Regions from separate parts of the Rhodococcus sp. X156 genome, predicted to be linked through region 2. Evidence: predicted binding sites of a transcription regulator. Region 2 holds the regulator's gene; each other region holds the start of a gene.
The links. The regulator LexA, encoded in region 2, represses DNA repair genes until DNA is damaged. The targets are predictions, from matches to a motif close to CGAACANNTGTTCG.
Positions count from the first base shown of each region.

Region 1: a site for LexA is predicted at 9,283-9,296, ahead of ELX43_RS07440 (HNH endonuclease signature motif containing protein). Genes of this name have one in related genera too.
Region 3: a site for LexA is predicted at 5,842-5,855, ahead of ELX43_RS03115 (HNH endonuclease signature motif containing protein). Genes of this name have one in related genera too.

Region 1 is NZ_CP034766.1:1,578,157-1,588,483, reverse strand. Features, by position in the region: gene ELX43_RS07485 (NAD(P)/FAD-dependent oxidoreductase) at 1-1,009, shown strand, start outside; gene ELX43_RS07480 (FAD-binding protein) at 1,034-2,695, opposite strand; gene ELX43_RS07475 (Rieske 2Fe-2S domain-containing protein) at 2,918-4,093, shown strand; gene ELX43_RS07470 (ferredoxin) at 4,093-4,419, shown strand; gene ELX43_RS07465 (LLM class F420-dependent oxidoreductase) at 4,419-5,282, shown strand; gene ELX43_RS07460 (DsbA family oxidoreductase) at 5,335-5,994, shown strand; gene ELX43_RS07455 (alpha/beta hydrolase) at 6,097-7,041, opposite strand; gene ELX43_RS07450 (TetR/AcrR family transcriptional regulator) at 7,038-7,706, opposite strand; gene ELX43_RS07445 (NAD(P)-binding domain-containing protein) at 7,703-9,052, opposite strand; gene ELX43_RS07440 (HNH endonuclease signature motif containing protein) at 9,301-10,327, shown strand, end outside.
Region 2 is NZ_CP034766.1:1,083,564-1,093,890, forward strand. Features, by position in the region: gene hflX (GTPase HflX) at 1-829, shown strand, start outside; gene lexA (transcriptional repressor LexA) at 826-1,569, opposite strand; gene ELX43_RS05180 (LysM peptidoglycan-binding domain-containing protein) at 1,820-2,431, shown strand; gene nrdR (transcriptional regulator NrdR) at 2,743-3,213, shown strand; gene ELX43_RS05190 (vitamin B12-dependent ribonucleotide reductase) at 3,342-6,200, shown strand; gene ELX43_RS05195 (serine hydrolase domain-containing protein) at 6,509-7,546, opposite strand; gene ELX43_RS05200 (hypothetical protein) at 7,612-7,782, opposite strand; gene ELX43_RS18270 (DJ-1/PfpI family protein) at 7,913-9,055, shown strand; gene ELX43_RS18180 (DUF389 domain-containing protein) at 9,232-10,173, opposite strand; gene ELX43_RS05215 (glycoside hydrolase family 13 protein) at 10,281-10,327, shown strand, end outside.
Region 3 is NZ_CP034766.1:649,886-660,212, reverse strand. Features, by position in the region: gene ELX43_RS03140 (NAD-dependent succinate-semialdehyde dehydrogenase) at 1-955, opposite strand, end outside; gene ELX43_RS03135 (DUF732 domain-containing protein) at 1,072-1,875, shown strand; gene ELX43_RS03130 (acyltransferase) at 1,935-3,017, shown strand; gene ELX43_RS03125 (ESX secretion-associated protein EspG) at 3,008-3,784, opposite strand; gene ELX43_RS17725 (hypothetical protein) at 3,777-5,456, opposite strand; gene ELX43_RS03115 (HNH endonuclease signature motif containing protein) at 5,860-7,104, shown strand; gene ELX43_RS03110 (DUF3558 family protein) at 7,143-7,685, opposite strand; gene ELX43_RS03105 (PE domain-containing protein) at 7,721-8,116, opposite strand; gene ELX43_RS03100 (AMP-binding protein) at 8,196-9,812, opposite strand; gene malQ (4-alpha-glucanotransferase) at 9,994-10,327, shown strand, end outside.

The DNA.
Region 1 (10,327 bases), 490 kb from region 2:
GCTCGTCGCCGGCGGCGGGCCCGCCGGGCTGGCGGTGGCCCTCGGCGCAGCCCGTGCCGGGCTGGACGTGGTGGTGTGCGAGCGGCGCGGAGGGACCCTGGACAAGGCGTGCGGCGAGGGGCTGATGCCGGTGGCGCTGCACGCGCTGCAGGCTCTCGGCGTCGATCCGCCGGGCCACGCCATCCGCGGCATCACCTACCGCCAGGGCAGCCTGGCCGCCCACGCCGCGTTCACCGCCGGGCCCGGACGCGGGGTGCGGCGCACCGAGCTCCACCGAGCGCTGCGCGAGGCTGTGCAGCAGCAGGGCGTGTCCGTCCTGGACCGCACCGTGCACGCCCCCGTGCAGCACGACGACCGGGTGGAGGCGGCAGGGCTGTGCGCGCGGTACCTGGTGGCCGCCGACGGGCTGCACTCCCCCCTGCGCCGCGCCCTGGGGCTGCAGGCGCCGACCACCGCGGCACCTCGGTGGGGCCAGCGCCGCCACTACGCGCTGGCCCCCACCACCGACCACGTGGAGGTGACCTGGGGCGAGCACTCCGAGGCCTACGTGACGCCCGTGGCGCCGGACACCCTCGGGGTGGCGGTGCTCTCCGCCACCCGCGCCGGCTTCGCCGAGCAGCTGCGGGAGTTCCCGCTGCTGGCCGAGCAGCTGGCCGGGGCCACCCCGGTGTCGCCGGTGCGCGGCGCGGGGCCTTTGCGCCAACCGGTGCGCCGGCGGGTGGCCGGCCGGGTGCTGCTGGTGGGGGACGCCGCCGGCTACGTGGACGCGCTCACCGGGGAGGGCCTGGCCGTGGCGCTCGGGGCAGCCGCCGAGCTGGTGCGCTGCGTGCGGGCGGGCCGGCCGCAGGACTACGAGCGCGCCTGGGCCCGGGTGTCGCGCCGCTCGCGGCTGATCACCAGCGGCCTGCTCTGGGCCCGAGACAGACCGGTGCTCGCGCGGCGTGTGGTTCCACTGGCCGCGCGAGCACCGGGGTTGTTCGCTGCCGGGGTGTCCCGGCTGGCTTACTGATCGAGCGTCAGAGCTGAGGGAGCGTCAGAGCGCCACGCCCGCCGCGTCCTTGGCCGCGATGTAGCCGAAGGCGATGGAGGGGCCGATGGTGGCGCCCGGGCCGGCGTACTCGTTGCCCATCACCGACGCGGTGGTGTTGCCGGTGGCGTAGAGCCCGTCGATGACCGACTCGTCCTCGCGCAGCACCCGGGCCCGCTCGTCGGTGACCAGGCCACCCTTGGTGCCCAGGTCGCCCACCTCCACGCGGATCGCGTAGAACGGCGCCTTCTCGATGGTGTCGAGGTTGGGGTTCTTCAGCGTCGGGTCGCCGTAGTAGCGGTCATAGGCGCTGTCGCCCCGGTTGAAGTCGAGGTCCTTGCCGCTGCGGGCGAAGTCGTTGAAGCGGCTCACCGTCTGGGTCAGCGCCTCAGCCGGCAGCCCGACCTGCTCGGCCAGCTCGGCGAGGGTGTCGGCCTTGTGCACGATGCCGGCGGAGTAGAAGTCGTCCGGGAAGGGCATGCCGGGCAGGATCTGCGCGAACGGGTAGCGCGCGCGGGCCTTGGCGTCCATCACGAAGTACGCCGGCAGGTGCTTGCCCTCCAGCTGGTCGTGCACGAAGTTCACGTACGGCGCGGCCTCGTTGGTGAAACGCTTGCCGTCGGCGGCCACGATGACCTGGCCGGGGATGGCCCGCTCGGACACCAGCGGGATGGTGGCACCGGAGGGGTGCTCCACCGAGGGCATCCACCAGGCGTCGTCCATGAGGTCCACGGCCGCACCGAGCTGGGTGCCGACGTTGATGCCGTCACCCTTGAGCTCACGGGCGCCGAGGCTGTGGTTCTCCTTGCCGCCCTCGGGCAGGTACTTCTCCCGCATCTCGGTGTTGTGGTCGAAGCCACCGGTGGCCAGCAGGACACCGCGGCGAGCACCCACCCGCACCGACGTGCCGTCGCGCTGGACCACCACTCCCACCACGCGGCCACCCTCGACCACCAGCTCGGTCATCGGGGTCTTCAGCCACACCGGGACGCCGGCGTCCTTGAGGGCCATCCGCATCCGCGCGACCAGGGCGCGGCCACCGGTGGCCATGTGGCGACGCAGGACCATGTTGGACGACACCCGCCAGGCGGCGACCATGGATGCTCGACGGCCGGCCCACGTGCGCTTCACCATGGCCAGGTCGTGGTAGTCCTTGGCCGTCACCCACAGGCCCAGCGGGCCCTTCATGCTGTTGGGGCGCTGGTACTTCTCGTCCTCGCGCAGCTTGCGGGTGTCGAACGGCTTGGCCTCGATGGAGCGGCCGTCGGCCTTGCCGCCCTCCAGCTCGGGGTGGTAGTCGGAGTAGCCCTTGGTCCAGAAGAACTTCATCCACTTGCTCTGCTCGAGCAGCTCCATCGCCTTGGGGCCGTGCTCGATGTAGGCGTCCAGGCGGGCGCCGGGGACGCGCCCCTCGGTGAGCAGGTCGAGGTAGCGACGGATGGAGCCGGTGCTGTCGTCGTGGCCCTTCTTGCGCAGCGTGGGGTTGTTGGGGATCCAGATCCCGCCGCCGGAGATGGCGGTGGAGCCGCCGTACTTGGAGCCCTTCTCGATCACCACGGTGGACATGCCCGCGTCCTTGGCGGTGAGGGCCGCAGTCATGCCGCCGCCCCCGGAACCCACGACCACGAAGTCGAAGGTCTCGTCCCAGCTGGTGCTATCCACAGTCATTCCCGCGCCTCGCCTCACATCGTCGGTCAACGGTGCGAACGCTAGGCCAGCCCACCACTGCTCCCGAGAGCGGTCCCGTTAGGCGAGACAGCTGTCCGGTTTTCTCCCGATCAGCGGGACTCGTCTCGACTAAACCCTGGTGATCCATGACACTGCAAGCAGGCTCGCGGGCGTACTGCCTTGCGGCGCAGACCCTGGGACGTCAGGAATGGAGACCCGAACATGAGCATTGTCGAGGACGAGGTCCGCCAGATCGAGAACGACGGCGTGCCGGACCGCTACGCACGTGGCTGGCACTGCCTGGGCCTGCAGCGCGACTTCGCCGACGGCAAGCCGCACTCCATCGAGGCCTTCGGCCAGAAGCTCGTGGTCTTCGCCGGCGAGGACGGCAAGATCAGCGTGCTCGACGCCTACTGCCGCCACATGGGCGGCGACCTCTCCCAGGGCCAGGTCAAGGGCAACACGGTGGCCTGCCCGTTCCACGACTGGCGCTGGGGCGGCGACGGCAAGTGCAAGGCCGTGCCCTACGCCAAGCGCGTCCCGCTGCGCGCCCGCACCGCGGCGTGGCCCACGCTGCTGCAGGACGGCATGCTCTTCGTCTGGAACGACCCCGAGGGCAACCCCCCGCCGGCGGACGTGACCATCCCGCGCATCGCGGCCTACGACGACCCGGAGTACACCGACTGGGTCTGGTACACCACCAAGATCGAGGGCTCCAACTGCCGCGAGATCATCGACAACGTCGTGGACATGGCGCACTTCTTCTACATCCACTACTCCTTCCCGACGTACTTCAAGAACGTCTTCGAGGGGCACACCGCCACCCAGTGGATGAACGGTGAGGGCCGCGACGACATCCAGCGCGCCGCCGCGTCGGACCCCAACGCGCCGATCAGCACGGGCAACTCATCGGTCGCCTCGTACCACGGACCGTCGTTCATGATCGACGACCTCGTGTACCACTACCAGAACGCTGAGGACGTCCCCAGCGTGCTCATCAACTGCCACTACCCGATCGACGCCAACTCCTTCGTGCTGCAGTACGGCGTCATCGTCAAGAAGCTGCCGGGCCTGGACGACGCGGCCGCCGAGGCGATGGCCCGCAAGATGGGTGACTTCATCCGGCTCGGCTTCGAGCAGGACGTGCACATCTGGAAGCACAAGGCCCGCATCGACAACCCGCTGCTCACCGAGGAGGACGGCCCGGTCTACCAGCTGCGTCGCTGGTACGAGCAGTTCTACGTCGACGTCGCCGACGTGACGCCGGACATGACGGACCGGTTCGAGTTCGAGATCGACACCACGCAGCCGAACCAGGCGTGGCGTGCCGAGGTCGCCCAGAACATCGCCACCCGGGACGCCGCCGATCGCGAGACCGCCGAGAGCCAGCCGGTCTGATGAGCGTTCGGCCCGACAACCGTCTCGAGGACACGCCGATGCAGCAGGTGCGCTGCCGGGCGTGCACCGCATCGGTCACGGCACGCAAGAGCAGCTGGGACCAGACGACCATCCAGTGGCACGACGACGCGGTGGAGGCCTGCCTGGAGCGGCGGGCGGCCTCCCCGCGTCCCGGGCCCAACGGTGGCACCTTCTCCGGCTGCCAGGAGCTGCGGCAGAGCATCCGGGAGGCCGCAGTGGCCGGGACGCTGGAGGTGGTCTCCCACGAGCCGCTTCCGGTCAACCCGGAGGCAGCCTTCGCCGGTCACGACCAGGCCGCGCACTGATGCGGGTAGGCCTCGGCTCTCCCATCGTGGCGCTCTCGGGCAACCGCCCGGCGTGGGAGAGCGAGGCCGGTCCGGCCGAGCTGGTGCGGGTGGCCCAGGCCGCCGACCAGCTCGGCTACGACTTCATGACCTGCGGCGACCACGTGGCAGTGCCCCCGGGCCTGCCCCGTGGCGAGCGGTTCTACGACCCGCTGGCGACGTTCGCGTTCCTGGCCGGCCAGACCAGCCGCATCCGGTTCCTGCCGTACGTGCTGGTGCTGCCCTTCTACCACCCGCTGGAGCTGGCCAAGCGCTACGGCACGCTGGACCACCTCAGCGGTGGCCGGCTGGTGCTGGGCCTCGGGGTGGGCAACCTCGAGGAAGAGTTCGACCTGCTCGGCAAGCCCTTCGCCGACCGCGGTCCCCGGGCCGACGACGCGCTGCGGGCGCTGCGCGCGGCGCTGGGCAAGCGGGTGGTGTCCTACGACGGTCCGTACTACTCCTTCGAGAACCTGGTGATCGACCCGCACGCGGCGCAGGAGAAGCTGCCCCTGTGGATCGGTGGGCACAGCAAGCGGGCGCTGCGGCGTGCCGTGACGCTGGCTGACGGGTGGTCGCCCGCGCCGCAGGCGTTCCGCGGCCCCTCCCCGGAGCTGATGCGCCAGATGCTCGACGAGGTGGACCCGCCGGCCGGGTTCGACGTGGTCTTCACCCCCGGTGGGCGCATCGACGCCATCGGCGCGCCCGACTCGGTCGGCGAGATGCTGGAGACGGCGGAGAAGGCGGGCGGCACGCTGGTGAACCTGACGCTGCGCCACGAGTCGCTGGAGCACTACCTGGAGCAGCTCGCGGCCTTCGCCGAGCTCGCCGGCCTCCCCGGCTGAGCACCGCACCGCCGCCGGAATACCGGCGTCTGCCCGTGGTGTTGCCCCGGGCATGAGCAGCCCGCTGAAGGTAGACATCTGGTCCGACATCGCCTGCCCCTGGTGCTACGTCGGCAAGCACCGCTTCGAGGAGGGGGTGCGCCGCTACCAGCAGGCCGGTGGCGGCGAGGTGGAGGTGGAGTACCACTCCTTCGAGCTCGCCCCAGACACCCCGGTGGACTACGAGGGCAGCGAGGTCGACTTCCTCGCCCAGCACAAGGGCATGCCCGTCGAGCAGGTCCGCCAGCTGCTGGAGCAGATGACCGCCACCGGCGCCGCCGAGGGCATCACCTTCGACTACGCGGCCGTCCGGCACACCAAGACCCTCAAGGCGCACGAGGTGCTGCACGTGGCCAAGGCCCACGGGCTGCAGGTGCAGCTCAAGGAGCGGCTGCTGCACGCCTACTTCACCGAGGGCCGCCACGTCGGCCACGACGACGACCTCGCCGAGCTGGCCGCGGAGGTGGGCCTGGACGCCGCGCAGGTGCGTGCCGACCTGGCCGAGGGCACCTACCGCGACGCGGTGCAGGCCGACATCGACCAGGCCCGCGCCTACGGCATCAGCGGCGTGCCGTTCTTCGTCATCGACGGCCGCTACGGCGTCTCCGGCGCCCAGCCGGCCGAGCTGTTCGAGCAGGCCCTCACCCAGGCCGCCGCCGAGGTGCCGGCGTGACCGCGCCGTTCGAGATGGTCGGTGACGCCGGCGCGGTGTGCGTGGACGGCGTGTGCGCGCTGCCCGAGCAGCCGGAGCCGGCCGAGACCCAGGCCCGCTGAGCTAGTCGGCGGGGGCCAGGTGGCGGGTCAGGAACGCCACCTGGTGGGCCACGGTGGTGTCGAACCACTCCTTGCCGGGCCACACGTCGAAGTGGTCGCACGGGTAGTGGCGCACCTCGGCCCGGCCCGCGAAGGCAGCGGTGGCGGCGGCCTGCGGCGGGGCGCTGCGGTCGAAGTCGCCGATCTGCACCAGCAGCGGGCAGCGCAGCCGGTCAGCCTGCTTGCCCGGCTTGTAGCTGCCCAGCTCCACGCCCACCGCGGCGTCGATCTCGTTGCGCCACGACGGGCCGGCGAGGGAGAGGTAGTCCTCGTAGCAGCCGTCCAGCGACAGCGCGGCCATCTCCCCCGGCCGGCCCACCACCGGCATCATCACCGGCGCCCTGCCGACCAGGCCGGACACCCGGCTGCGCACCGCGGCCGCGCCGGAGCGCAGCAGCTCAGTGGGCTTGTGGTGGGCCATGGCGTGCCGTCCCGCGGACGTGCCGTCCACCAGCGGGGTCAGCGAGATGACGGCGGCCACGTCGTCGCGATCGGCGCCGGCGGCCAGCACGTGCCCGCCCGACAGCGACACCCCCCACAGCACCAGCCGGTGCGCGTCCACCCCGTCCAGCGCCGCGGCGGCCCGCATGGCGGCGCGGTAGTCGGCCAGCTGGCCGGTGGGTGACACTCGCTGGCGGGGGCTGCCGCCGCTGGTGCCGAAGCCGCGGTAGTCGAAGGCGAACACGTCCAGCCCCGCGGCGGCCAGCGCCTCGGCGAAGGGCTGCAGCCCAGAGTCCTTGGTGCCACCCAGCCCGTGCGCCATCACCACCACTGGCCGTCCCGCCGCGGTGGTCAACGCGTCGGAGCCGGCGGTGAAGTGCCAGGCGTCGCAGGTGGTGCCGGCCGAGGAGAAGGAGACCTGCTGGTAGCCGGCTTCCTGGCGGGTGGGGAGCTCGTGCGTGGTCATTCCGGTGTCCCTTGCTGTGTGGTCAGGTGGGTGCTCGGGTGCAGCAGGTCGGTGCGTCCGTAGATGGTGGCCAGCCAGATGGCGGCCACGGCGTCGGTCAGCGCGGTGGGGTCGGCGTCGGTGACGAAGGTGAGCCGCTCCAGCAGTCGTTCGTTGAGGTCGAGGAGCATGGTGGCCAGGGCGTCCGCGGGTGCGCCCGCGGCGGCGCGGCCCGCGGCCCGCTCGTCAGTGATCATCGCCGCGATCGGGGCGACGAACTGACGGCGGTCGGCCTCCCAGAGAGCACGGACCTCGGCCGAGGTGTTGCGGGCCTGCAGCATGGCCCGGTAGAGGTGGCGGTGGTCGCGCCCGGCGCGCACCAGCGACGCGAGCGTCCGGGTGATCCGGGTGGCCGGGTCGCCCTCACCGAGCAGCACCGACGTCGCGGTGGAGACCTCGCCGTACATCTCGTCGGCCGCGGCGGCAACGGCAGCCGCCTTGCTCTCGAAGTAGAAGTAGAACGCCGGCCGCGTCACCCCGGCCTGCTTGGTGAGGTCGCCGACGTTGACCGCGTCCAGGTCCCCGTCGGTCTGCCGCAGCTGCTCGTCCAGGGCTCGCAGCAACGCGGTCCTGCGGAGGTCGCCGGCGGCACCAGCGCGGCGGTCGGTCAGCGACCGTGCGCTCACGTGGTCCGGCCGGCGAGCAGGGGCGCGCCCTCAGCGGTGGCGCGCTGCAGCCCGGCGGGCAGCTCCTTGGTGCGCATGTCGTGCTCGTAGAGGAAGAAGTCCACCTGCTGGGTGTGCCTCGCCGAGGCCACCATGTGTCCGGTGTACTTCTGCTCCTCCGCCACGATCACCTGCTCCATCTCGGCCACCGACGGCAGCCGGTAGCGCCCGGCCGCGTAGGCCGCGACGAGGCGGGCCTGGCACTCCACGAACGGGAACAGGGTGGGCGTGGACTGGGCGAACCCGACGAAGGCGAGGTCGTCGATGCCCGGCTTGAACATCCGCTTGTACAGCGGCACGTGGTTGTCCGGCGCGCTGAGGAAGCTCTCGTCGAAGAACGGGAAGGTGATGTTGTAGCCGGTGGCGTAGACGATGACGTCGAAGTCGCTGCTGGTGCCGTCCTCGAAGTGCACCGTCTCCCCGTCCAGCAGGGTGACGTTGGGCTTGGCCACCACGTCGCCGGAGCCCAGCCGCAGCGGCAGCTCCACCGACTGGGTGGGGTGGGCCTCCATGAACTTGTGGTTGGGCTTGGGCAGGCCGTAGTCCTCGGGGTTGCCGGCGATCAGCGGCGCGGTGAGCTGGGTGAGCTTGCGCTGCCAGCGCGCCGGGATGGTGGGCGAGGTCTTGAAGTACTTGTCGGCCGGCTTGCCCGCCAGGTACTTGGGCACGATCCAGGCGCCGGAGCGGGTGGAGAGGGTGACGTCGTTCTGCAGGGTGCGCGAGGACAGCTCGACGGTGATGTCGGCGGCGCTGTTACCCAGCCCCACCACCAGGATCCGCTTGCCGGTGAGGTCCAGCGGGCTGCGCGGGTCGATGTAGTGGTGGGAGTGCATCTCCACCCCGGAGAACGTGCCGGGGAAGCTGGGGGTGCGCGGGTCCCAGTGGTGGCCGTTGCCGACCACGAGGAAGTCGAATCGTCGAGTCTCGCCGCGCCCGGTGGTGAGCTCCCAGCCCCCACCGGCGAGCCGCTCGGCGTGCTCCACCCCGTTGTCGAACTCGATGTGCTGCTTGAGGTCGAACGCCGTGGCGTAGTCCTCCAGGTAGGCCTTGACCTGGGTGTGGTGCGGGAAGTCCGGGTAGGTCATCGGCATCGGGAAGTCCCGGAAGGACAGCTGGTGCTTGGAGGTGTCGATGTGCAGCGACCGGTAGGCGCTGCTGACCCCGTTGGGGTTGCCGAACGCCCAGTTGCCGCCGATGCGGTCGGACATCTCGAAGCAGGTGTACGGCACGCCGTAGTCGCCGAGCATCTTGCCCGCGGTGAGACCGCTGATGCCGGCGCCGATGACGGCGGTGGTGGGACGGGACACGTGTCCTCCTGGAGGTGAGCCGCAGCCGGCCCTGGGCGGGAAAGATGGTGCGCAGCAGCCGGAGTGAGGCTGGTCACAGCAGAACCTAGGTCGAATTGTGACGTGCGTCAACTATTGCTTACAGACGTCAGGGCGGCCGGAGGCGCTGCGCGGCGCCCGGGGTGCTCGGGCAGGGCATCACACCCGCACTGGTCAGCGTCCGGTCACTGGCCCGATAACTGTCGGTGGTTCGAACTAGTGTTCGACTCATGGACATGGCCGGTGCCCTCGCAGACCCCACTGGGGTGGAGCTGTGGCGCCTGGGGTCGGACGAGCTGGTGACGTTCGCTCGCGACCTCGGCACCGCCACCTCTGCCATTCAGGGCCTGCAGCTACGAACCATCACCGAGATCGATCGGCGGGGAGCAGCAATCGAGCTGGGCGCCGCGAACACCGCGCGGTGGCTGACCGACGTGAGCCGCGTGTCCCCGGGTGCGGCATCGCGAATGGTGCGGTTGGGCCTGGCCCTGGATCGGCTGCCCGATGTGGCCGCTGCGCTGGACTCCGGCGCCATCACGGTGGACCACGCGGAGGTGATCGTGCGGGTGCTGCAGCAGCTGCCCGACGACCTACCCGGTGACGGTGTCGACGCCTGCCGCACCTACCTGCTGGACGCCGCCCGCCTGGAGGACCCCCAGGCATTGGGCCGCCGCGGTCGCGAGCTGCTCGCCCGCATCTGCCCCGACGATGCTGAGCTCACCGAGGAACAAGCCGTCGCACGCCGGGACCTGCGCATCAGTGACTGCGGCGACGGGCTGCACAAGGTGACCGGCTGGCTGGACACCGAAGCCGCCGAGCTCGCCCGCTCCGTCCTCTCTCCCCTGGCCAAGCCACGATCGGAAGAAAACGGAGAGAAGGACCCCCGCTCACCCGCCCGACGCCTCGGAGATGCGCTCGTCGATCTGTTGGGGCGCGCGGCCGATCACGCCTGCGTGCCCGGGGAGGGCTACGCCCGCCCGCACCTCACCCTGCATGTCCGCGCCGACGCCCTCGCCGCCGGCCATGGCCCGGCCGCAGAGCTCACCTTCCTCGGACCCCTGTCCATCGCCGCCGCCCGCCGATTGGCCTGCGACGCCGAGATCACCCCCATGACCCTGGACGAGCACGGCGTCCCACTCGACGTCGGCCGCACCACCTACACCGTCTCCGGCAGCCTGCGACGCGCGTTGATCGCCCGCGACCGCGGCTGCGCCTTCCCCGGCTGCGGCCGACCACCAGGCTGGTGCCACGCCCACC
Region 2 (10,327 bases):
GGGTCTGCGTGGACCTGGTGAGACCAAGATCGAGACCGACCGGCGACGCATCCGCGAGCGGATGGCCAAGCTGCGTCGGGAGATCAAGGGCATGAAGCAGGCGCGCGACACCAAGCGCGACAGCCGCCGCCGCAACGAGGTGCCCAGCGTGGCCATCGCCGGCTACACCAACGCCGGCAAGTCCAGCCTGCTCAACGCCCTCACCGGTGCCGGGGTGCTGGTGCAGAACGCGCTGTTCGCCACCCTCGACCCCACCACGCGCCGGTCCGAGCTGGCCGACGGTCGCGAGTACGTGCTCACCGACACGGTGGGGTTCGTGCGGCACCTGCCCACCCAGCTGATCGAGGCGTTCCGCTCCACCCTGGAGGAGGTCGCCGACGCCGACCTGCTGCTGCACGTGGTGGACGGGTCGGACCCGCAGCCCACCCAGCAGGTGGCCGCGGTGCGCCAGGTGCTGGTGGAGGTGGCCGACGAGCGCAAGACCGGGCTGCCGCCGGAGCTGATCGTGGTGAACAAGGTGGACGTGGCCGACCCGGTGGTGCTGGCGCAGCTGCGCAACCTGATGCCGGACGCGGTCTTCGTCTCCGCCCACACCGGGGAGGGCATGGACGAGCTGCGGCAGCGGCTGGTCGAGCTGATGCCGCACCCGGAGGTGGAGGTGGACGTGCTCGTGCCCTTCACCCGCGGTGAGCTGGTCGCGCGGGTGCACTCCGAGGGGGAGGTGCTCGAGGAGACCCACCAGCCCGAGGGCACGCACCTGCGGGCGCGGGTGCGTGCCGACCTCGGAGCGGCGCTGGTGGAGTTCGCCAGCCCGCAGGTGCCCGCCTAGAGCTTGCGCATCACCGAGACCACCTTGCCGAGCACGGTGGCCTCGTTGCCGGGGATGGGCTCGAAGGCGGCGTTGTGCGGCATCAGCCACACCTCGCCGTCTCGGCGCTTGAACGTCTTGACGGTGGCCTCGCCGTCGATCATGGCGGCCACGACGTCACCGTTCTCGGCGACGTTCTGCTGGCGCACCACCACCCAGTCGCCGTCGCAGATCGCCGCGTCGATCATCGACTCGCCGACCACGCGGAGCATGAACAGGGTGCCGTCGCCCACCAGCTCGCGGGGGAGGGGGAAGACCTCTTCCACCGCCTGCTCGGCCAGGATGGGGCCACCGGCGGCGATGCGGCCCAGCACCGGCACAAAGGTGGGGGTGGGCATCTGCTGCAGCACGCTGCCGCCCTCACCGGTGGTGGCCGCAGCCGCCTGGTTGGCCAGGTCCTCGGGCATCCGCACGTCCACCGCCCGCGGGCGGTTGGGGTCGCGTCGGAGAAACCCCTTGCGCTCCAACGCCTTGAGCTGGTGGGACACCGATGAGGTGGAGGTGAGGCCGACGGCCTCGCCGATCTCGCGGACGCTGGGCGGGTAGCCCCGCACCTCGACCGAGTCCCGGATCACCTCGAGCACCTTGCGCTGGCGCGGCGTGAGGCCGGCGGCGGCGGCCGACAGGTCGGCGGTCTCCTCGGCGGTGGCACCCGGAGCGGCACCCGCCGTGGTCGGGGCGCCGGGAGTGTGGCTGCTCATCGTGTGATGCCTCCTGTGGGGAACCGCGAGTGGTCCGGTGCTCTGCGACGAGGCCGCGCGGGTGTGCGTCCACCTGCGGAACTTCGCCAAAGTGCGGTGGTGTTCTGGTGATTCGAACTTAGTCCTGCAGCAGGTGACATTCAAACACCTGTTCGATCAACACGCCGACAGCTCTCGATTTTGTCGGTCGCCCCTGGTAGACATCGACCAGACGTTCGAATCGAACGCCTGTTCGACACGGGAGGTTGACATGCTCGATCTGGCTGATCGCCGCTCCACCCTGCACCGCGCGGGCGTTCGCAACGCACACCCACGTCTCGCTGGCTCACGTCTCACTGACTCCCTGCTGGTTGACCCGCGACGCCGCGCCGACCTGTTCGAGCTCGAGCGTGAGCTGCGCTCGCTGGGCTCCCTGCGGGCCGGGGACGCTGGGGCGGCGCGCACCGTGGAGGCGCCCCGGCGCACCCGCCGTCCCCGCGAGGTCGCCCGCCGCCGCCCGGCTGGGCGCCTGGTCGAGTACGGCACCGCCCCGCTCCGCCGGACGGCCTGCACGCCGCGGGTCACTCGGCCGTCCCCGGCTCAGGTGCGCCTGCGCCTGGTGGTCACCGGCGCCGTGCTCGCCGGCGCGCTCGCGCTCGGCGTGCTCGCCGTGGTGACCCTGGGGGGAGGCGGCGACGCCCCCATGCCCACGCAGACGGCCGTCACCCAGGTGCGCGCCGGGGAGAGCCTGTCCGCGGTGGCGGTGCGCTCGGCCCCGGGGGTGCCCGCGGCGGCCATGGTGCAGCGCATCGTCGATCTCAACGCCCTGGACACGGTCGCCGTGCGCCCCGGCCAGTCGTTGGTCGTGCCCGTCGGCGGATGACGCTGGACACGTGCTGGCGCCGTCGACCCCGCCGGACTGCTGGTGGCACACCGTCTCCGCGAGGCGGACACGCCGATCGGGCTGGGGAGACACAAAATCCGTTGCCGATGGCTTGCATCGGGGCCTAGTGGGGATTACGGTCATGACCACAACATCTAGTAGTTACATAGATGTGGTTAGTCCACAGGTTGGGGTCCCACTGTGTAGGGGGATCCACAGGTTGTCCACGGATCCGTCCACACCCACGCCCTAGCTTGGCGTGCTCCGACGGCCTGCGGGCAGCGGGGCTTGTCGTCCGAGAAGGGGATGTCGTGCACTGTCCGTTCTGTCGTCACTCCGACTCTCGCGTGGTCGACTCGCGCGAGGTCGAGGACGGCCAGGCCATCCGCCGCCGTCGCGCGTGCCCGGAGTGCGGGCGGCGCTTCACCACGGTGGAGAACGCGGTGCTGTCGGTGGTCAAGCGCAGCGGCGTCACCGAGCCCTTCAGCCGCGACAAGGTGATGGTGGGCGTGCGTCGCGCCTGCCAGGGCCGACCCGTCAACGACGACGCGCTCAGCCTGCTGGCCCAGCAGGTGGAGGACCAGGTGCGGGCCGGGGGATCGGCCGAGATCCCCAGCCACGAGGTCGGCCTGGCCATCCTCGGTCCGCTGCGTGAGCTCGACGAGGTCGCCTACCTGCGGTTCGCCTCCGTCTACCGCTCCTTCACCTCCGCCGACGACTTCGAGAAGGAGATCCGCGCGCTGCGTCAGCACGCGCCGCACGCGGACGGCGTCTCCGAGTAGTCCCGCACCGTCTGCGGCGCAGGCGGCCGGCGGCCACCCCACAGCACCCCACCGGCACTCGTGCCGGTTTCCCACCCCATTCAGCAACGCCAGACCAGAGCAGCAGCAGTGAGAGAGAGGCCCATCCCATGACGGAGACCGTCGGAGCCCACACATCCGGTTCGAGCAGCCGCTCGGCCAAGGGCGGCAAGCAGAACCGCAAGGCCGGCGTTCGGATGGAGCGGGTCTACACCACTGCGGGCGTGCACCCCTACGACGAGGTCACCTGGGCCCAGCGCGACGTGGTCATGACCAACTGGCGCGACGGCACGGTGAACTTCGAGCAGCGCGGGGTGGAGTTCCCCGAGAGCTGGTCGCTCAACGCCGTCAACATCGTCACCAGCAAGTACTTCCGCGGGGCGGCCGGCTCGGACACCCGCGAGCGCAGCCTGCGCCAGCTGCTCAACCGCGTGGTGGACACCTACACCAAGGCCGGCCTGGAGCACGGCTACTTCGCCTCCGACGAGGACGCGGAGATCTTCTCCCACGAGCTCACCTGGATGCTGCTCAACCAGGTCTTCAGCTTCAACTCCCCGGTGTGGTTCAACGTCGGCACCGCCTCGCCGCAGCAGGTCAGCGCCTGCTTCATCCTCGCGGTGGACGACACCATGGACTCGATCCTGAACTGGTACAAGGAAGAGGGGATGATCTTCAAGGGCGGCTCCGGCGCCGGCCTGAACCTCTCCCGCATCCGCTCCTCCAAGGAGCTGCTGTCCTCCGGCGGCACCGCCTCCGGCCCGGTCAGCTTCATGCGTGGTGCCGACGCCTCCGCCGGCACCATCAAGTCCGGTGGCGCCACCCGCCGCGCGGCCAAGATGGTCGTCCTCGACGTCGACCACCCCGACATCCAGGAGTTCGTCGAGACCAAGGCCAAGGAGGAGAACAAGATCCGCGTTCTCCGCGACGCCGGTTACGACATGGACCTCGGTGGCGCCGACATCACCAGCGTGCAGTACCAGAACGCCAACAACTCGGTGCGCGTCAGCGACGAGTTCATGCGCGCGGTGGAGAACAGCAGCGAGTTCGGTCTGCGCGCCCGCGACACCGGCGACGTCATCGAGACGGTGGACGCCAAGACGCTGTTCCGCTCCATCGCCACCGCCGCGTGGGAGTGCGCCGACCCGGGCATCCAGTACGACGACACCATCAACGACTGGCACACCTGCCCCGAGTCGGGCCGCATCAGCGCCTCCAACCCCTGCAGCGAGTACATGCACCTGGACAACTCCAGCTGCAACCTGGCGTCGCTGAACCTGATGAAGTTCCTGACCGACGACGGCGGCTTCGACGCGGCCACCTTCGCCAAGGCCGTCGAGATCATCATCACCGCGATGGACATCTCCATCTGCTTCGCCGACTTCCCCACCGAGCCCATCGGGGACACCACCCGCAAGTTCCGTCAGCTGGGCATCGGCTACGCCAACCTGGGCGCGCTGCTCATGGCCACCGGCCACGCCTACGACTCCGAGGGTGGCCGGGCGCTCGCCGCGTCCATCACCTCGCTGATGACCGGTGCCGCCTACAAGCGCTCCGCCGAAATGGCCGGCGTGGTCGGCCCGTACGAGGGCTACGCCCGCAACGCCGAGGCGCACCAGCGCGTCATGCGCAAGCACGCCGCGGCCAACGACCAGGTGCGCACCCTGCACCGCACCGACGCTGCCGTGCACAAGGCGGCCACCGCGGTGTGGCAGGAGGGCCTCAAGATCGGTGCCGCCAACGGCTGGCGCAACGCCCAGGCCAGCGTCCTGGCGCCCACCGGCACCATCGGCTTCATGATGGACTGCGACACCACCGGCATCGAGCCGGACTTCTCGCTGGTCAAGTTCAAGAAGCTGGTCGGCGGCGGCTCCATGCAGATCGTCAACCAGACGGTGCCGCGCGCGCTGACCTCGCTGGGCTACCAGCCCGAGCAGGTCGAGGCCATCGTCGAGCACATCGCGGCCAAGGGCCACGTCATCGACGCTCCCGGCCTGCGCCCGGAGCACTACGAGGTGTTCGACTGCGCCATGGGTGCCCGGGCCATCGCCCCGATGGGCCACGTCCGGATGATGGCAGCGGCCCAGCCGTTCCTGTCCGGTGCCATCTCCAAGACGGTGAACATGCCGGAGACGGCCACCGTCGAGGAGGTCGAGGGCATCTACTTCGACAGCTGGAAGCTGGGCATCAAGGCGCTGGCCATCTACCGCGACAACTGCAAGGTGGGCCAGCCGCTGTCCGCCGGCAGCTCGGGCTCGGCCAGCTCCAACAAGACCGTGGTCACCGAGATCGTGGAGGCCGCGCCCACCCGCAAGCGCCTGCCCAAGAAGCGCAACGGCCAGACGGTGTCCTTCGCCGTCGGTGGCGCCGAGGGCTACGTGACGGCGGGCAACTACCCCGACGGCCACGTGGGCGAGATCTTCGTCAAGATGAGCAAGCAGGGCTCCACCCTCTCCGGGGTGATGGACGCCTTCTCCATGGCCATCTCCATCGCGCTGCAGTACGGCGTGCCGCTGGAGACCTACGTGTCCAAGTTCGTGAACATGCGCTTCGAGCCGTCGGGCATGACCGACGACCCGGACGTGCGCATCGCGACCTCGGTGGTGGACTACCTGTTCCGTCGCCTGGCGCTGGACCACCTGCCGGCGGAGAAGCGCGCCGAGCTGGGCATCTACTCCGCGGAGGAGCGCTCGGCCAAGGTGGCGGCCACCGACTACGGCACCGGTGCCCCGGCCGAGGTGGACGTGGAGGGTCTGCGCTCCGGCGTGGGCACCGAGCCCACCGTCGACCCGGACGAGGTGGCCGTGGCCTCGCCCGCCCCGGGTGGTGTCGGCAGCTCGGCTGAGCTGCTGGAGCTGGTGATGGGCATGGCCACCGACGCGCCGCTGTGCTTCACCTGCGGCACCAAGATGCGCCCGGCCGGCTCCTGCTACGTCTGCGAGGGCTGCGGCTCCACCAGCGGCTGCAGCTGACGGCGAGGCTTGCCGGGATGTCCCGGCGGGCTCGCCGGGATGTCCCGGGGGGCTTGCCGGGATGTCACTTCGGCTTGCGGTGACATTTTCTTGCCAAGCTCGGCAACTCGTCTGAACTTGGCAAGTAGCTCCTCTCAGCCGCCCCGGCCGCCTCGCGCGGCCGGGGCGGCCCCATTGCCAGAGCCAGGGGCCGGTGCGCTGGAGTGCAACCCTGGTGGCGAACCGGACATCATCGGGCGTGCACTGAGCGACGTCAGGAGGGGACCGACCCTTGATGGCCACGCTGCCGGAGCCGCAGGAGCTGCCGGCTATGTGCTGAGTGCAGTGAGCAGCTCGAGGCCGACGCGGTCGACGCTGCGCAGGTCGTTCGCCAACACGACCACACCCACCCCGGCGGCCGGCACGAACCCAGCGACCGCTCGGAAGCCGCCGGTGCCGCCGTTGTGCCAGAGCATGATGTGGTCGCCGCTGATCGGCACTCGCAGCCAGCCGAGCCCGATGCCGAGTCTCTTGCCGGGCCGGCGCTCCGGGTGGGTGAGTGCGATCGCCGGTCCCAGCGGGGTGGCGTCCGGGCGGAGCTGGGCGTGCAGGAAGGTGAGCATGTCGGTGGCTGTGGAGCGCAGCGCACCCGCGCCGGGCAGGCCGGCGACCTCCCAGTGGCCGGTGGTACGCCGGCGCCGGCGGTGGCCGTCGGCCTCCCGCTGCGCCTGCTCCCGGTTGGGGAGGAGCACGGTGTCGACCATTCCGAGCGGCTCGCAGATCCGTGACTGCACCAACTCACCGAAGTCATGGCGCGCAGCGGCGGCGACCAGCGCGTGGCCCAGCACGCCCGCACCGAGGTTCGAGTAGGCGATTCGGCCGGTGCCGGGCGTGTGGCGCAACTCGGTCTCGCCCAGCGCGGTCAGCAGCGCGGCGCGGTCGATCTCCTTCCACGGGTCGCCGGCACGAGCCTTCCACGCAGCCCAGATCGCGGCCCGAAGCGGCATCGGGTTGTTGGGCAGCCCCGCGGTGTGCGTCGCCAGGTGCTCGACGGTGATCGCGACGCCGTCGCGGGTCGGGACGGCGACTTCTGGCAGCAGGTCGCCGACCGGAGTGTCGAGGGACAGCTCGCCGCGCGTCACGGCCTCGGCGAGCAGCAACGCGGTGAACACCTTGGTGACCGAGCCGATCTCGAACAGGCTGTCGGCGCGGGGCGCGGGGCCGTTAGGCGCGCGGATGCCCCCCTTAGGCACGACGGACCGCGCGCCGGCGGACGTCACCGCCCCCACCACCAGCCCGACGTGCTGCTTGCCGTGCCGGGCAGCGATGCGCTCGACGGCCTCGTCGAGAGCGCCAGGGTCGATCACGCGGGTTTCCTCCGTTCGCCCAGCTCAAGCGAGGAGCTGTCTCATGTGGATGACTAAAGTACGTCTTAGAGCCAGGTCACCACCTGGCCGTCCGGGCGCCCGGGGTGAACCGCACGTTGGGCGCACCCGACGGCGGACTGCTCATCCGGGTTCTGGATGCCGTCGAGGTAGACCGTGCCGCTGAACCAGTCAGTGGGGCCCACCGCGGTCTGGCCGCCGCTGGGCGTGAGCTTCATGGCGTCTCCTTCTCTCGTTCTTGCCGACGAGGCTCGATGTCGCCACGCTACGGACGGATGCGGTGCCCGAGGAGCGAGCCGCGATCACCCGCGCTGCGCAGGATCGCCACGCTCGGGCAGGCTGTGCGCCATGACAACCGCCCTGCTCGTGGTCTCCGCCGCCGACCACTGGACGCTGCGCGACGGCACCGGGCACCCCACGGGGTACTGGGCCGGTGAGCTGGTCGAGCCGTACCGCATCTTCACCGCGGCAGGCTGGACCGTCGACATCGCGACCCCAGGCGGCAGGCCGCCGGTGGCTGACCCCAAGAGCCTCGGGCTCGCGGGCGGGCTGCCCTCCACCGCCCGCAAGCACCGGCGCTACCTCGCCGCACTGGGCGCAACGCTCGAGCGCCCGCTGGACCTGGCTGACGTCGACCCCGAGGCCTACGACGTCATCTTCTACGTTGGCGGGCACGGGCCGATGGAGGACCTCGCCACCGACGCCACGTCCGGTGAGCTGCTGCGCCGCCGCCTCGCCTCCGGCAAGCCGCTGGCCCTGGTCTGCCACGGCCCCGCCGCCACCCTGGCCGCCACCCAACCCGACGGGGTGTGGCCCTTCGCCGGCTACCGGATGACGGGCCTGTCCAACCGCGAGGAGACGCTCAACGGCCTCGCCGCCAAGGCGCCGTGGCTGTTGCAGGACCGCCTCACCGAGGCTGGCGCGCACTACCTGCAGGGCGCCACGCCGCTGTGGCCGTTCCTCGTCATCGACCGCAACCTGTACACCGGGCAGAACCCGGCGTCGGCCCACGTGCTGGCCGAACGCCTGGTGGCCGACGTCGACGGCACCGCCGTGCTGGCCCTCCGCGTCAGCCGGGTGATCCCCGCCAGCCCACAGCAGCTGCACGCCGTGCTCAGCGACATCACCCGCATGGGGGAGCTGAGCCCGGAGACCACCGGCGCCCGCTGGCTCACGAAGGGCGAACGCTTCATCGCCGGCAATCGCATCGGCCCGCTGTACCGCTGGGCCACGCTGTGCCGGGTGATCGAGAACCAGCCCGGCAGCTCCTTCGCCTTCCACGTGGCGTGGCCGTCGCGCACCACCTGGCGCTACCAGCTGCGCGCGGTCGACGGTGGCACCGAAGTCACCGAGACGATGACCAAGGTGCCGCGCCAGGCTCTGCCAGTGCGGGTGATCCAGCGTCTGGCCGGCGTCACCGACCGCCGCGAGCACCTGCAGGCCGGGATGGCACGGACGCTGGAGCGCCTCGAAGCGGTCGCCACCCGCTGAGCTGTCACCCAGCCGGCGCCCAGGGCCACCACCTGCGCCGGCTCACCCGGCGCCGGGGTCACCGCCCCCGCAGCGGGTCAGCTGCACCGCACGCTCACCCGTGGCGGCGTCCACCGGCCCACGCTGACGCCCACCCCCAGCGGGACGCGGACCCACGCCGCCGACCCGCACGGTCCTCATCGACCGATGTGCAACCGAGTGGGGGTGATGCGCTGCCAGATGAGCCGTTGCAGCAGCAGGGTGCAGGTACCGGCCAGGACGATCGCCACCAGGTTCAGGCCCAGCTGAGCGGCGGCGGAGACCACGTCGCCCCAGGCGCCGCAGGCCAGGCACACGGCCACGGTGCCCAGCGCCGGGATGGTCGTCACCGAGATGAACACACCCACCAGCACCTCTGATTTGGCGGTGGTCAGGGAGAGCATGCCGGCCACCCCAGCCAGGATCCCCACCACGAACGACCACCCGTCCGGGCTGACGATGAAGTCGGTGAGCGGGCCGCTGGTGGCCTGCTCGCGGGTGAAGCCGCCCAGCTGGAACAGCACCCACCAGAAGATGGTGGCGATCATGGTGGCGATGGCGAAACCCACCACCAGCGCGCGCACGGCCAGGGGCACCATGCTGAGCCGGGGCCGGGCGAAGCCGAAGCACAGCGCAGCGATGGGCGCGAACTCCGGGCCCACCACCATCGCGCCCACGATCAGGATCGGCTGGTCAGTGATGCGGCCGACGCCGGCGAGGGCGGCGGCGATGGTCATGAAGGCGATGAACACCCACGACAACCGGGAGCTGTCCCGCAGCCGCTGCTCCACCGACTCCCACACCACCGCGTCATCAGGTGCGCCGGGGGCGGCAACCTCCGCCCTGGTCGCGTCGTCCGAGAGCACGGTGTCCAGCTGCTCGATGCTGATCGAGCCCCGGTGCTGCACCTTCAGCGTGCGCAGGCGCCCGATCACCGCGGTGGCGCTCTCCCTGGCGACGTCGGCCAGCACCAGCGTCCCCGCGGGCTTGCGGAAGCCGCCGGGAACCACCGCCACGTTGGTGACCGTGTCGTCCTGCTCCAGGTCGGCCAGCACCTCGTCGACCAGGTCGGCGGGAACACGCAGTCGCAGGTGCAGCACCGGCTCATCATGGCACCGCCCGAGCGGGGAGCGGGCCAGGCGCGTGCAGCCGTGCCGCTGCGCCCGTAACCTCGCGGCGAATTGCCCGCGTGCGCAGAGGGAGCCCCATGACTGAGCCGACACCCGCGCACTCGTGGTGGCGCGACGCCGTGAT
Region 3 (10,327 bases), 430 kb from region 2:
TGGCCACCAGCTTGGTGGTGAACTCCTCGCGCACCGCGTTGGCCACGTGGAACCGGTTGGCCGCGGTGCACGCCTCGCCGCCGTTGCGGATCTTCGCCAGCATCGCGCCCTCCACCGCCGCGTCCACGTCGGCGTCGTCGAACACCACGAAGGGCGCGTTGCCGCCCAGCTCCATGGACGTGCGCAGCAGGTGCTTGGAGGACTTCTCGATCAGCGTGCGCCCCACCCCGGTGGAGCCGGTGAAGGTGAGCTTGCGCAGCCGCGGGTCGGTGAGCAGCGGCGCGGTGACCTCGCTGGAGCGTGAGCTGGGCAGCACCGAGAACACCCCCCGCGGCACACCCGCCTCGGCCAGGATCTCCCCCAGCAGCAGCATGGTCAGCGGGGTGGCGCTGGCCGGCTTGACGATCATGGTGCAGCCGGCGGCAAAGGCCGGGCCGATCTTGCGGGTGCCCATGGCCAGCGGGAAGTTCCACGGGGTGATGGCCAGGCACGGCCCCACCGGCTGCTTGGTCACCAGGATGCGGCCCGTGCCGGCCGGGGAGTGGGTGTAGCGGCCGTTCACCCGCACCGCCTCCTCGGCGTACCAGCGCAGGAACTCCGAGCCGTAGGTCAGCTCCGCCTTGCTCTCCGACAGCGCCTTGCCCATCTCCAGCGTCATCAGCAGGGAGAGGTCGTCGGTGCGGGCCACCACCAGCTCCCACGCCCTGCGCAGGATCTCCCCGCGCTCCCGCGACGGCGTGGCCGCCCACTCCTGCTGCACGGCGCAGGCGGCGTCCAGCGCCATGACGGCGTCCTCCGGGCTCGCGTCGGCAACCTCGGTCAGCGTCTCCCCGGTGGAGGGGTCGTCCACCGCGAAGGTGGCGCCGCCCTGCGCGTCCACCTGCGCACCGCCGATCCACAGCTTGGTGGGCAGCGAGTCGATGAGCTGCTGTTCGCGCTGACTGAGACCGGACACGGGGGCTCCTTGCGTCGCTGAGGTGTGCTCGTTCCTGCCTATCACGGACGGGGGTAGGGCCGCCGCGCGGCGGATGGCATCCTCATGACTCTCGGTAGGCAGCGAAGGGACCACACATGGGCAAGCTCGGAATGGCGTTGGCACGCACGATGGTTGTGCCTGCGGCGTTGCTGCTGGCCGCCTGCGGTGACGGCTCCGCCGCCCCCGACGCGCAGTCCAGCACCGCCCTGCCCAGCACCACCACGGCCGAGCCCACCACCACCACCACCCTCGCCGCGCCCACCAGCACCGCAGCCCCCACCACCACGGCCTCGCGCACGCAGCCACCCGTGGCCACCCCGTCGCCGACGGCCGCCCGCCCCACCACGCCGCCGCTGGTCGCCCCCACCGCCACTACCCCGGTGGCCGTCAAGGACCAGGCCTGCCCGCCGGTGCAGGGCCTGCAGGTGCTCACCCGCTCGGGCAACGGCACCAGCGCCGTCGGCTGCGCGGACGCCGCCGGGGTGCTCGACGCCTACACCGCCCAGGGTGGCGGCACCCGCACCGTGCAGGGCTGGCAGTGCGCCTCGGCCGCTGCCGGCGTGGCCGTGACCCGCTGCACCAAGGGCGAGCTGGTGCTGGCCACCTACGACACCGCGGCCGCCAGCGCCGCCAGCGCCACGGTGAACCAGGCGTTCCTGTCCCAGCTGGCCGACTTCACCGTCCCGCTGGCCGTGGGCATCGGTGGCGGGGTGGCCGAGCAGGTGACGCAGGCGCTGGGTCACCAGGTGTGCGGCCAGCTCTCCGCCGGCACCGACTACGAGACCATCGCCAACGGCATCTCCGGCTCCTTCGACTACAACGCCGACGACGCGCGCACGGTGATCACCGCCTCAGTGCTGGCGATCTGCCCGCAGCACAAGAACCTCGTGGGGGGCTGACCGCTCCGCGCTGCGGTGACCGGGCCGACGTCGGGTACCGGGCGGTAACCTGACTTGCCGTGATCGACTCGAGCGGCAGTGCGGCGGACACCCGCCACGCCCTCGACCGCGCACGCAAGGATCTCGCCATCCAGTCGCTGCGCGGGCTCGCGGTGGTCCTCATGGTCTCCGGGCACATCGTCGGCGGCCACGCCGAGCAGGGCATGCAGGTGGACGCCGGCTCGCTGTGGCACTACTTCACCGTGGGCCTGGAAGACATCCGAATGCCGCTGTTCACCCTCCTCTCCGGCCTGGTCTACGCGCTGCGCCCGGTGCACACGGTGCAGGACTACCGGCGGATGGTGCGCGGCAAGAGCCGGCGGCTGCTGCTGCCCCTGCTGAGCGTGGGGACGGTGCTGTTCGCGCTGCTGTTCCTGGTGCCCTGGACCAACTGGACACCGGCGCTGGACGACTACTGGCGGGTGTTCGCCTACGGCTTCAAGCACCTGTGGTTCCTGCAGGCGATCTTCCTGGTGTTCCTGGTGGTGGCGGTGCTGGACCTGTTCGGGCTGCTCGCCTCGGTGCGGCGCTGGCAGCTGGCCACGCTCGCGGCCATGGTGACGTTCGTGGTGGTCAACCTGCCGCCCGAGGCGGACGTGTTCAGCATCAACGGTGCGCTGCGGCTGCTGCCGTTCTTCCTGCTCGGCTACGGGATGCAGCGCCATGGCCGCCTGGACGCGCGCGGCTGGGACGCAGCGGTGGTGAGCGCGATGTTCGTGGCCGCCTACGGCGCCAAGTGGCTGCTGCTGGAGGACGTCTGGTCGCCGTCGGAGCTCACCCGCCGGACGCTGAGCGTCATCGTCGGCGCCCTGGGGGTGGTGCTGGTGTACTCCGCGCGCCAGTACCTCAGCTCCCGGCTGCTGGCCTGGATCGGCGGGTTCTCCTTCGCGGTGTACCTGCTGCACGTGTTCGGGCTGTCGGTGTCGGACACGGTGCTCTACCTCGCCGGGGTGGACAACCACGTGGTGGTGTTCGGGCTGGGGCTGCTGGTGGGCGTGGGTGGCCCGATCCTGTTCCAGCGCGTGCTGGAACGGCGGTGGGCGTGGCTGCTGCTGGTGCTGCTGGGCGAGCGGCCCCGGGCGCCGAAGCCCGTTCAGCGGTAGCTGAGCACCGCCGCGCACCGGGTGAGCTGGGACTGCAGCGCGGCGGTGAGGGTGACCGCGTCGGCCGGGCGCACGGTGGCCGGGGCGGTGTGGTCGGCCAGGTAGCGGCCGTCGTCCTCGCGGTCGAACCAGCGCAGCGTGTTGCGGGTGTGCTCGTGCCCGTCGCCGGCCAGTGCGGTGACGCTGAGCTGGCCGGCGCTGGTGAACGGCCCCGCCACCAGCTCGCGGAAGCGCCGGTCCTCACGCTGCTCGGCGCTGCGCACGGCGGTTTCTGCGCCGTGCGGCCCGGTCGCCGTGGTGGCCGGGCGCTCCCGCCCCGGGGGTGCCGGCGGCAGTGCCCCGACCACCGACTCCGCCAGCGCCGCGTTGGGCACGGTGCGCAGCAGCACGTCGCCGCCGACGTCGTCCTGCGGCCCGGGCAGCTGCACCGCCAGCACCCCGGCACGGCCGGCGTGCGCGGCGCGGATGCGCACCAGGTCGCTGGGGCCGTCGGTGCGGGTGCCGTGGAAGCCGAAGGCGGTGCACCACAGCCGGGCCGCGGCCAGGATGCGCAGCGCCGCCTCGAGGTCGGCGTCCACGCGGCCGTCGCGGATCAGGCCGCCGTGCTGCAGGCGGGCGGTGGCGTGCCGCATCGCCAGGTCGCGCTCGTTGAGGGTGGGCGTGGTGTCGCGGACCTGCAGCGGGAACGGGAAGCGGGCCACCCCGGTGACGGGCCACAGCGTCAGCAGCTCGTGCGGGGTGAGCCGCCAGCTGGTGGGGCTACTCACCGATGACGGGTGGAGCGACAGGCGGCAGGTAGCCGACGATCTCCGAGCCATGGTCCTCGGTGATCAGGTACGACGGGGTGTTGTGCTCGAGGTCGTCCCCTCCGCCCTGGCCGCGTCCGGCACCCATGGCGCCCATCCCGCCCATGCCCATGCCCCGGCCGGCCGCACCGCCCCCGCTGCCCGCGCCACCTCGAGCGGCCATCGCCTCGGTGGCGCCGTTGGCCCCGATCCCGCTGGCGCCGCCGCGACCCATCGCGCTGCCTGCACCGGAGCCCGAGCCGCCTCCGGGCCCGATGCCGCTACCGCTGCCACCGCCGCCCAGCTTGCCGGCGCCGAATCCCCCGGCCCCCTTGGCTCCGACGCCGCTCGTGCCAACGCCGCTACCGCCGATGCCGCTGGCGCCGCCGAGCTTGCCCATGCCGGCGCCCCCGCCCCCGCCGGCCTTGCCTGCTCCGACGCCAGAGTGGCCGCCAGCACGGCCTGCTCCGCCGGGGCCGGCGAATGCACCGGGGACTCCTACACCTGTCCCTGTCGCTGTACCGCCCACGCCGCTGGAACCGATGCCGCCGGTGCGGGTGCGTTCACTGGAGTCACCCGTGCCGAAGCCACCGGCACCAGCCCCGCCCACGCCTTGGCTGGAGCCGGGCAGCTCTGCACCCGCGCTCGCGGCACTCACGTTGGGGTTGCTGCCCGGGCCGAAGCTGCCGCCGCCTGCACCCTGACCCGCGCCCTGCCCCTGGCTCTGGCCGGCCCACTCGGTCGAGTAGCCGCCGTTGCCTCCGGTGCTGACCAGACCTGCTTGACCGACACCCGCACCACCGCCGTACCCGGCTGAGCCCGGGCCTGCGGCACCGGAAGCAGCCGACCCCGCCGAGCCTGCGGTGCCCGGCGCGGCGCCCGCGCCAAGCCCACCCGTCCCCGGAATGGCCGAGAGCGCAGAGCCGCCGCCGCCGGGGGATCCGGTCGCGTCGGGTCCGGTGGGAGACGTGGGCGGGGGCAGCACGGGCACGCCTGCGTCGGACTGCTGGTAGACAGGCAAATACCGGCTGTTCATCACCTGCACCGCTTGCTGCCGCGCGTCCTCCTGCTCCTTCATCTGCTGGGCGAGGTCGGCGACGGCCGCCATCGGGTTCACGCTCGCCGCTGCCACCGTGCGCTGCTCGTCGTAGGCCACCGGAGGGGGCATGGCCGCCTGGGTCTCCGAGGCGGCCACGGCAGCCTCGTGGATCTTGGTGCTGGTCAGCATCATCGCTGCGCCGAGCTGCCCGCCCCGGGAGGTGTAGGCGCTGGAGGCCACCGTGGCCTGGTCGGCGCCGGGTCCGGACCACGAGCCGTTGATCGCAGAGCTGATCGACTGTCCCAGCGTCTCCATGTCCGCACTGACCGCCTTGCCCATGTCGCCCCAGGCGTTGGCCGTGGAGTGCATGGTGCCCGGTTGCAGCTGCGCGGCCGCGGTGGCCATGTCCGGGTGCGACCACGAGTCGAAGTTGTCCGGGTTGGTGATCGCCAGCGGGTCGAACTCGTCGCCGACCTTGTGCGCCAGCGCATCCTGCTGGTCCTGGATCACCCCGTGCTGGGTGGCGTAGAAGCCGTACTCGTCGCCCAGGCCGGCGGCCTGCGTGAGCACCTGGACGAGCCCGAGCGGGGAGAGGCCGCCTGGTACTGGGGTCACGGGCGTCAGCGAGATACCCGGCAGCGGAATCTCGCCGGACCCTCCTGCCCCGGATGAAGCGGGCAGCCCTGGCACGGGCGGTGTGGTCATTGAATCCCCCCAGATTCTTGCGGTGCTACGTGTTCTCGAGCAGTAGCGCTACCACCGTCCGGTCGACTGCTGTACACGCCGGACCTCCTGATAGTCGCCTGCCGTAGGACGCGCCGACGTCGCCCACGGTTCCGACGACTGTGGGTACGAAGCGCTCTCAGCGGGTGCAACCCTAGTTCGATGAGATCCGCCGCCGGCTGGCTTTGGCAAAGCCTGTGGACAGCCTGACCAGCAGGTACGGGTTTGTGCACAGATTTGCGCGAGGTCACCTGACTTCTCAAAACTGTCGGCGGTTCGAACTAGTGTTCGATACATGGAGATCGCCGTCGCACTCGCCGAGCCCGCTGGGGTCGAGCTGTGGCGGCTGGGCACGGACGAGCTCCGCGCATTCGCCCGCGAGCTAGGAACCACGGTCTCTGCCATTCAGGGCCTGCAGCTACGAACCATCACCGAGATCGATCGGCGGGGAGCAGCAATCGAGCTGGGCGCCGCGAACACCGCGCGGTGGCTGACCGACGTGAGCCACGTGTCCCCGGGTGCGGCATCGAGAATGGTGCAGTTGGGCCTGGCCCTGGATCGGCTGCCCGATGTGGCCGCTGCGCTGGACTCCGGCGCCCTGCTGAGCGAGCACGCCGAGGTGATCGTCCGGGTGCTGCAGCAGCTGCCCGACGACCTACCCGATGACGGTGTCGATGCCTGCCGCACCTACCTATTGGAAGCGGCGTTGGCCGAGGACCCGCAGGCCCTGAATCGCCGCGGTCGCGAGCTGCTCGCCCGCATCTCCCCCGACGATGCTGAGCTCACCGAGGAACACGCCGTCGCACGACGGGAGCTGCGGATCAGTGACTGCGGCGACGGGCTGCACAAGGTGACCGGCTGGCTGGACACCGAAGCCGCCGAGCTCGCCCACTCCGTGCTCTCACCGCTAGCCAAGCCGCGCCCCGCCGACGACGGCGAGCGCGACACCCGGTCACCGGCCAAACGCCTCGGGGACGCCTTCGTCGACCTGCTCGGCCGGGCCGCGGACCACGCCTGCGTGCCCGGGGAGGGCTACGCCCGCCCGCACCTCACCCTGCACGTGCGCGCCGACGCCCTCGCCGCCGGCCATGGCCCGGCCGCAGAGCTCACCTTCCTCGGCCCCTTGTCCATCGCCGCCGCCCGACGGTTGGCCTGTGACGCCGAGATCACCCCCATGACCCTGGACGAGAACGGCGTACCGCTCGACGTCGGACGCACCACCTACGTCGTGTCCGGTGGCCTGCGCAGGGCCCTCATCGCCCGGGACCGCGGCTGCGCCTTCCCCGGCTGCGGCCGACCACCAGGCTGGTGCCACGCCCACCACATCGTGCACTGGGCGGACAACGGCGACACCGCACTAAGCAACCTTGTCCTGCTGTGCGGGCACCACCACCGCGTTGTCCACCACCACGGCTGGGCCGTCACCATCGGTGACGACCGCCAACCCTGGTTCACCCCACCGGCCTGGATCGACCCCGACGGCACGCCGCGGCCCGCACACCAACGACGACATCAGCCTCAACTACTGAGCCTGGAATAGCAGCCCTGCTTCTGCCGGACGCTCGCCGCCGCAGGCCATCACCGTGGCGCAAGGAGTATCGGTGCCGCCCTTTCCATGAGGCGTGTCGCCAGCGTGCACGAATCCACGCCGACGGCTGCCTCGTGCTCAAACTTGATACCCGCAAGCACCATCAATCCCTTGCGGCCCTCGAGGTCAGACAGCAGGAAACACGCTCCTGGATCGTTAGGAACTTGAAAGGCAATCGAGGGTAACCCGAACACAACTGGATGGCCGACGATGTTGAGGTCCGTCCTGCTGTCGTACATGGCGACCGTTGCGGTAGTCGTTAGCACGTCCACGATGATGTGCTCGCCGGACCAGCGACATCCGAACTGCTTGACCTGCCCTTCGAGGTCCGCAGGCTTCTTCGTTGCGGGATCCAGCCCCATTGCTGCGATGTCTCCAGATGACAGATCTTCGCAGGTCTTGATTTCGGCCGCCCGTGGCTGCTTGGCAGTGGATGCCTCCAACGGAGCGTCTGAGACTTGGCTTTCGTTCTGAGAAGCCACTGTCGACGTGTTTGAGCCGCAAGCAGTTACTGCTAGGGCAATCCCGCACACGCCCAAGCTCAGAGCGGCCTTGCCCCTTGCGCTCGTCACTCGGCGCCGAACGTGGTTGTGTTCGCGGACTCAGTTGCGACATACGCACGGCCAGCTGCCCGGTACGCGTCGCGCATATCAGCAAGCACGTCCAGATGAGCTTTGAGCACCGATACTGCCTCAGCACCTTTGGCACTGAACTTTGCAGCCAATGCGACCCCCGCATTCGGGGTGCCAAAGCCCTCCACGGCTGTAAGCCGGCGAGCGCGGGCTAAGTGCCCCTCAATCTTCGCGATCGCGTCCTCACACGCCTTCGCACACCGCTCCGCCGCCTCCGGCTCAAAGCGCAGCTCACCCCGCCCCGCCGACGCCTTCAGCGCCGTCCACTCCGTCTTGCTCCGCTCCACTGCGGCACTCGACTCCGCCAGCGCGCGATCATCCTCAGGCAACATCGGACACACCCCTCCCCCGTCAGGTCACACCGTCCGACGCACCGACACCCCCCACGGTTCCTGGCGCCACACGACTAGCTCAGGGCTGCATCTCGTTGGCCAGGTCACGCAGCTTGTTCTTGGCCACCTTGTCCAGCGTCGCTCGGGGCAGCTCATCCAGGAAGTAGACCTCCCGCGGACGCTTGAAGTCCGCCAAGCCTTCCTCGCACCCCTGCAGCACCGTCGTGCGGATCTCCTCCTCGGTGAGCGTGGTGTGCCCGCTGCGCACCGCGAACAGCACCGGCACCTCGCCGAGCATCTCGTGCTTCTGCGCCACCACGGCCTGCGCCTCCAGCACCCCACGGGCGAACAGCCCCAGCACGAAGCCCTCCACCTGGCTGGCCGAGACATTCTCCCCACCGACCTTGAGGATGTCCTTGTCCCGGTCGCCGAAGTAGAAGTAGCCGTCGTCGCCGATCCGGGCCACGTCGCCGCTGCGGAACCAGCCGTCGTCGGCGAAGGAGGAGGCCATCGCCTCCGGGTTCTTGAAGTACTCCAGGAAGATCTGCACCCCGCGCGTCCCCCGCACCCACAGGTCACCGTTCACCCCGGGCGGGCACAGCTCACCGGTCTCCGGGTCCACGATGGCGAACTCGTAGCCCGGCGAGGGGATCCCGATGTTCATCTCCGGGGAGTCCTGGATGACGTCGCCGCGGGTGGCGTGCGTGACCGTCTCGGTCATCCCCCACGTGGCGAACGTCGTGACCTTCCAGTGGTTCTCGATGTCGTGCAGCTTCACCCCGGTGGCCCACGTCTTGTAGGAGTGCTCGGGCACCGCCTGCGACGAGATGGCCTTGATGCAGAACGGGATCATCGACGCCCGCGTCACCTGGTGCTTGAGCGAGAGGTCCCAGAACGTGCTGGAGGAGAACTTCGGCTGCAGCACCACCGTGCCGCCCACCCACATCATCGACCAGAACGACCAGCTCTGGGCGTTGACGTGGAAGCACGGCAGGAACACCAGGTAGGTGTCGTCGCTGGTCATCAGCACGTTCTGCGATCCGCTGCGTCCACCCCACAGCGCGTTGGCGTGGGTGTGCACCACGGCCTTGGGCCGTGACGTGGTCCCGGACGTGTACTGGATCCCCACCGGCAGCATCGGCTCCGCGGGCCGCGCCGGCGGCTCGTCGCCCTCGGTGTAGAGGCTGTCCCAGGTGGGCTGGCCGTGGCCGAGCTGCTCCTCGGTGGCGGCCTCGCCGGAGTTGTCCTCGGCGACCACGAACCACCCGAGGTTGGTGGCGTTCTTGGCCAGCTGCTCCACGAACTTGGGCTGAGTGATGCACCCCACCGCCTCGGAGTGCTCGGCGAAGTACGTCAGCTCCTCGCCGATGCAGCGGGTGTTGGTGGTGACCGCCACCGACCCCACGATGGCCGAGGCGTACCAGGCGATCATCATCTCCGGGCAGTTGTCGGAGTGGATGAGGACCTTGTCGCCCTTGGTCACCCCACGGGCGATCAGCCCGCACGCCACCTGGTTGATCTCCTGCCAAAACTGCTGGTAGGTCCACGTGCGAGTGCGGCCGTCGCGGGGCTCCCACACCAGGAACACCTTGTCCGGCGTCTGCTCCGCCCACAGCTTGGCCAGCCACGGCACGTCCTTGCCGGCGAAGTCGTAGTACTGCGCGGAACGGTGCACGTCGAGCTGCGGCTTGGTCATGGCTGCCAATCTGGTGAGTGGGGCACGTCTCATCGAGGCCAAGGCGGAGTGTAACCAGTGTCACTTTTCTTCCGCACCGCACTGAGCAGGCTGAACACAGACAGAGAACAATCAGCCCCATGAGCGCACCCTGGCTGAACCCCGGTCTCGTTGTCCGCCGCCAGGTTCGGGCGGTGACGGCATGAGCTCCCCCGAGGTGAGCACCGACGAGTGGGGCATCTCCCTGACCTGGCTGGACGACTTCGACCAGGAACAGCACCCCAGCGAGCAGACCCTGCAGGCGCTGCGCACGGTGATCGGCACGCCCCCAGCCGACCTGGACCAGCGCGCCCCCCTGGTGCTGGCCACCGGCGACGCCGTGACCCTGCCCAGCGGCCAGCTGGTGTGCGAGGACGGCACCACCCTGGACGTGGGCGGCCCCGCGGGTGAGCTCCCGCTGGGTTACCACCGGCTGGTCCCGGCCGAGGGACCCGAGCGCCGGCTGATCGTCTCCCCCGGCCGCTGCTTCCGCCCGG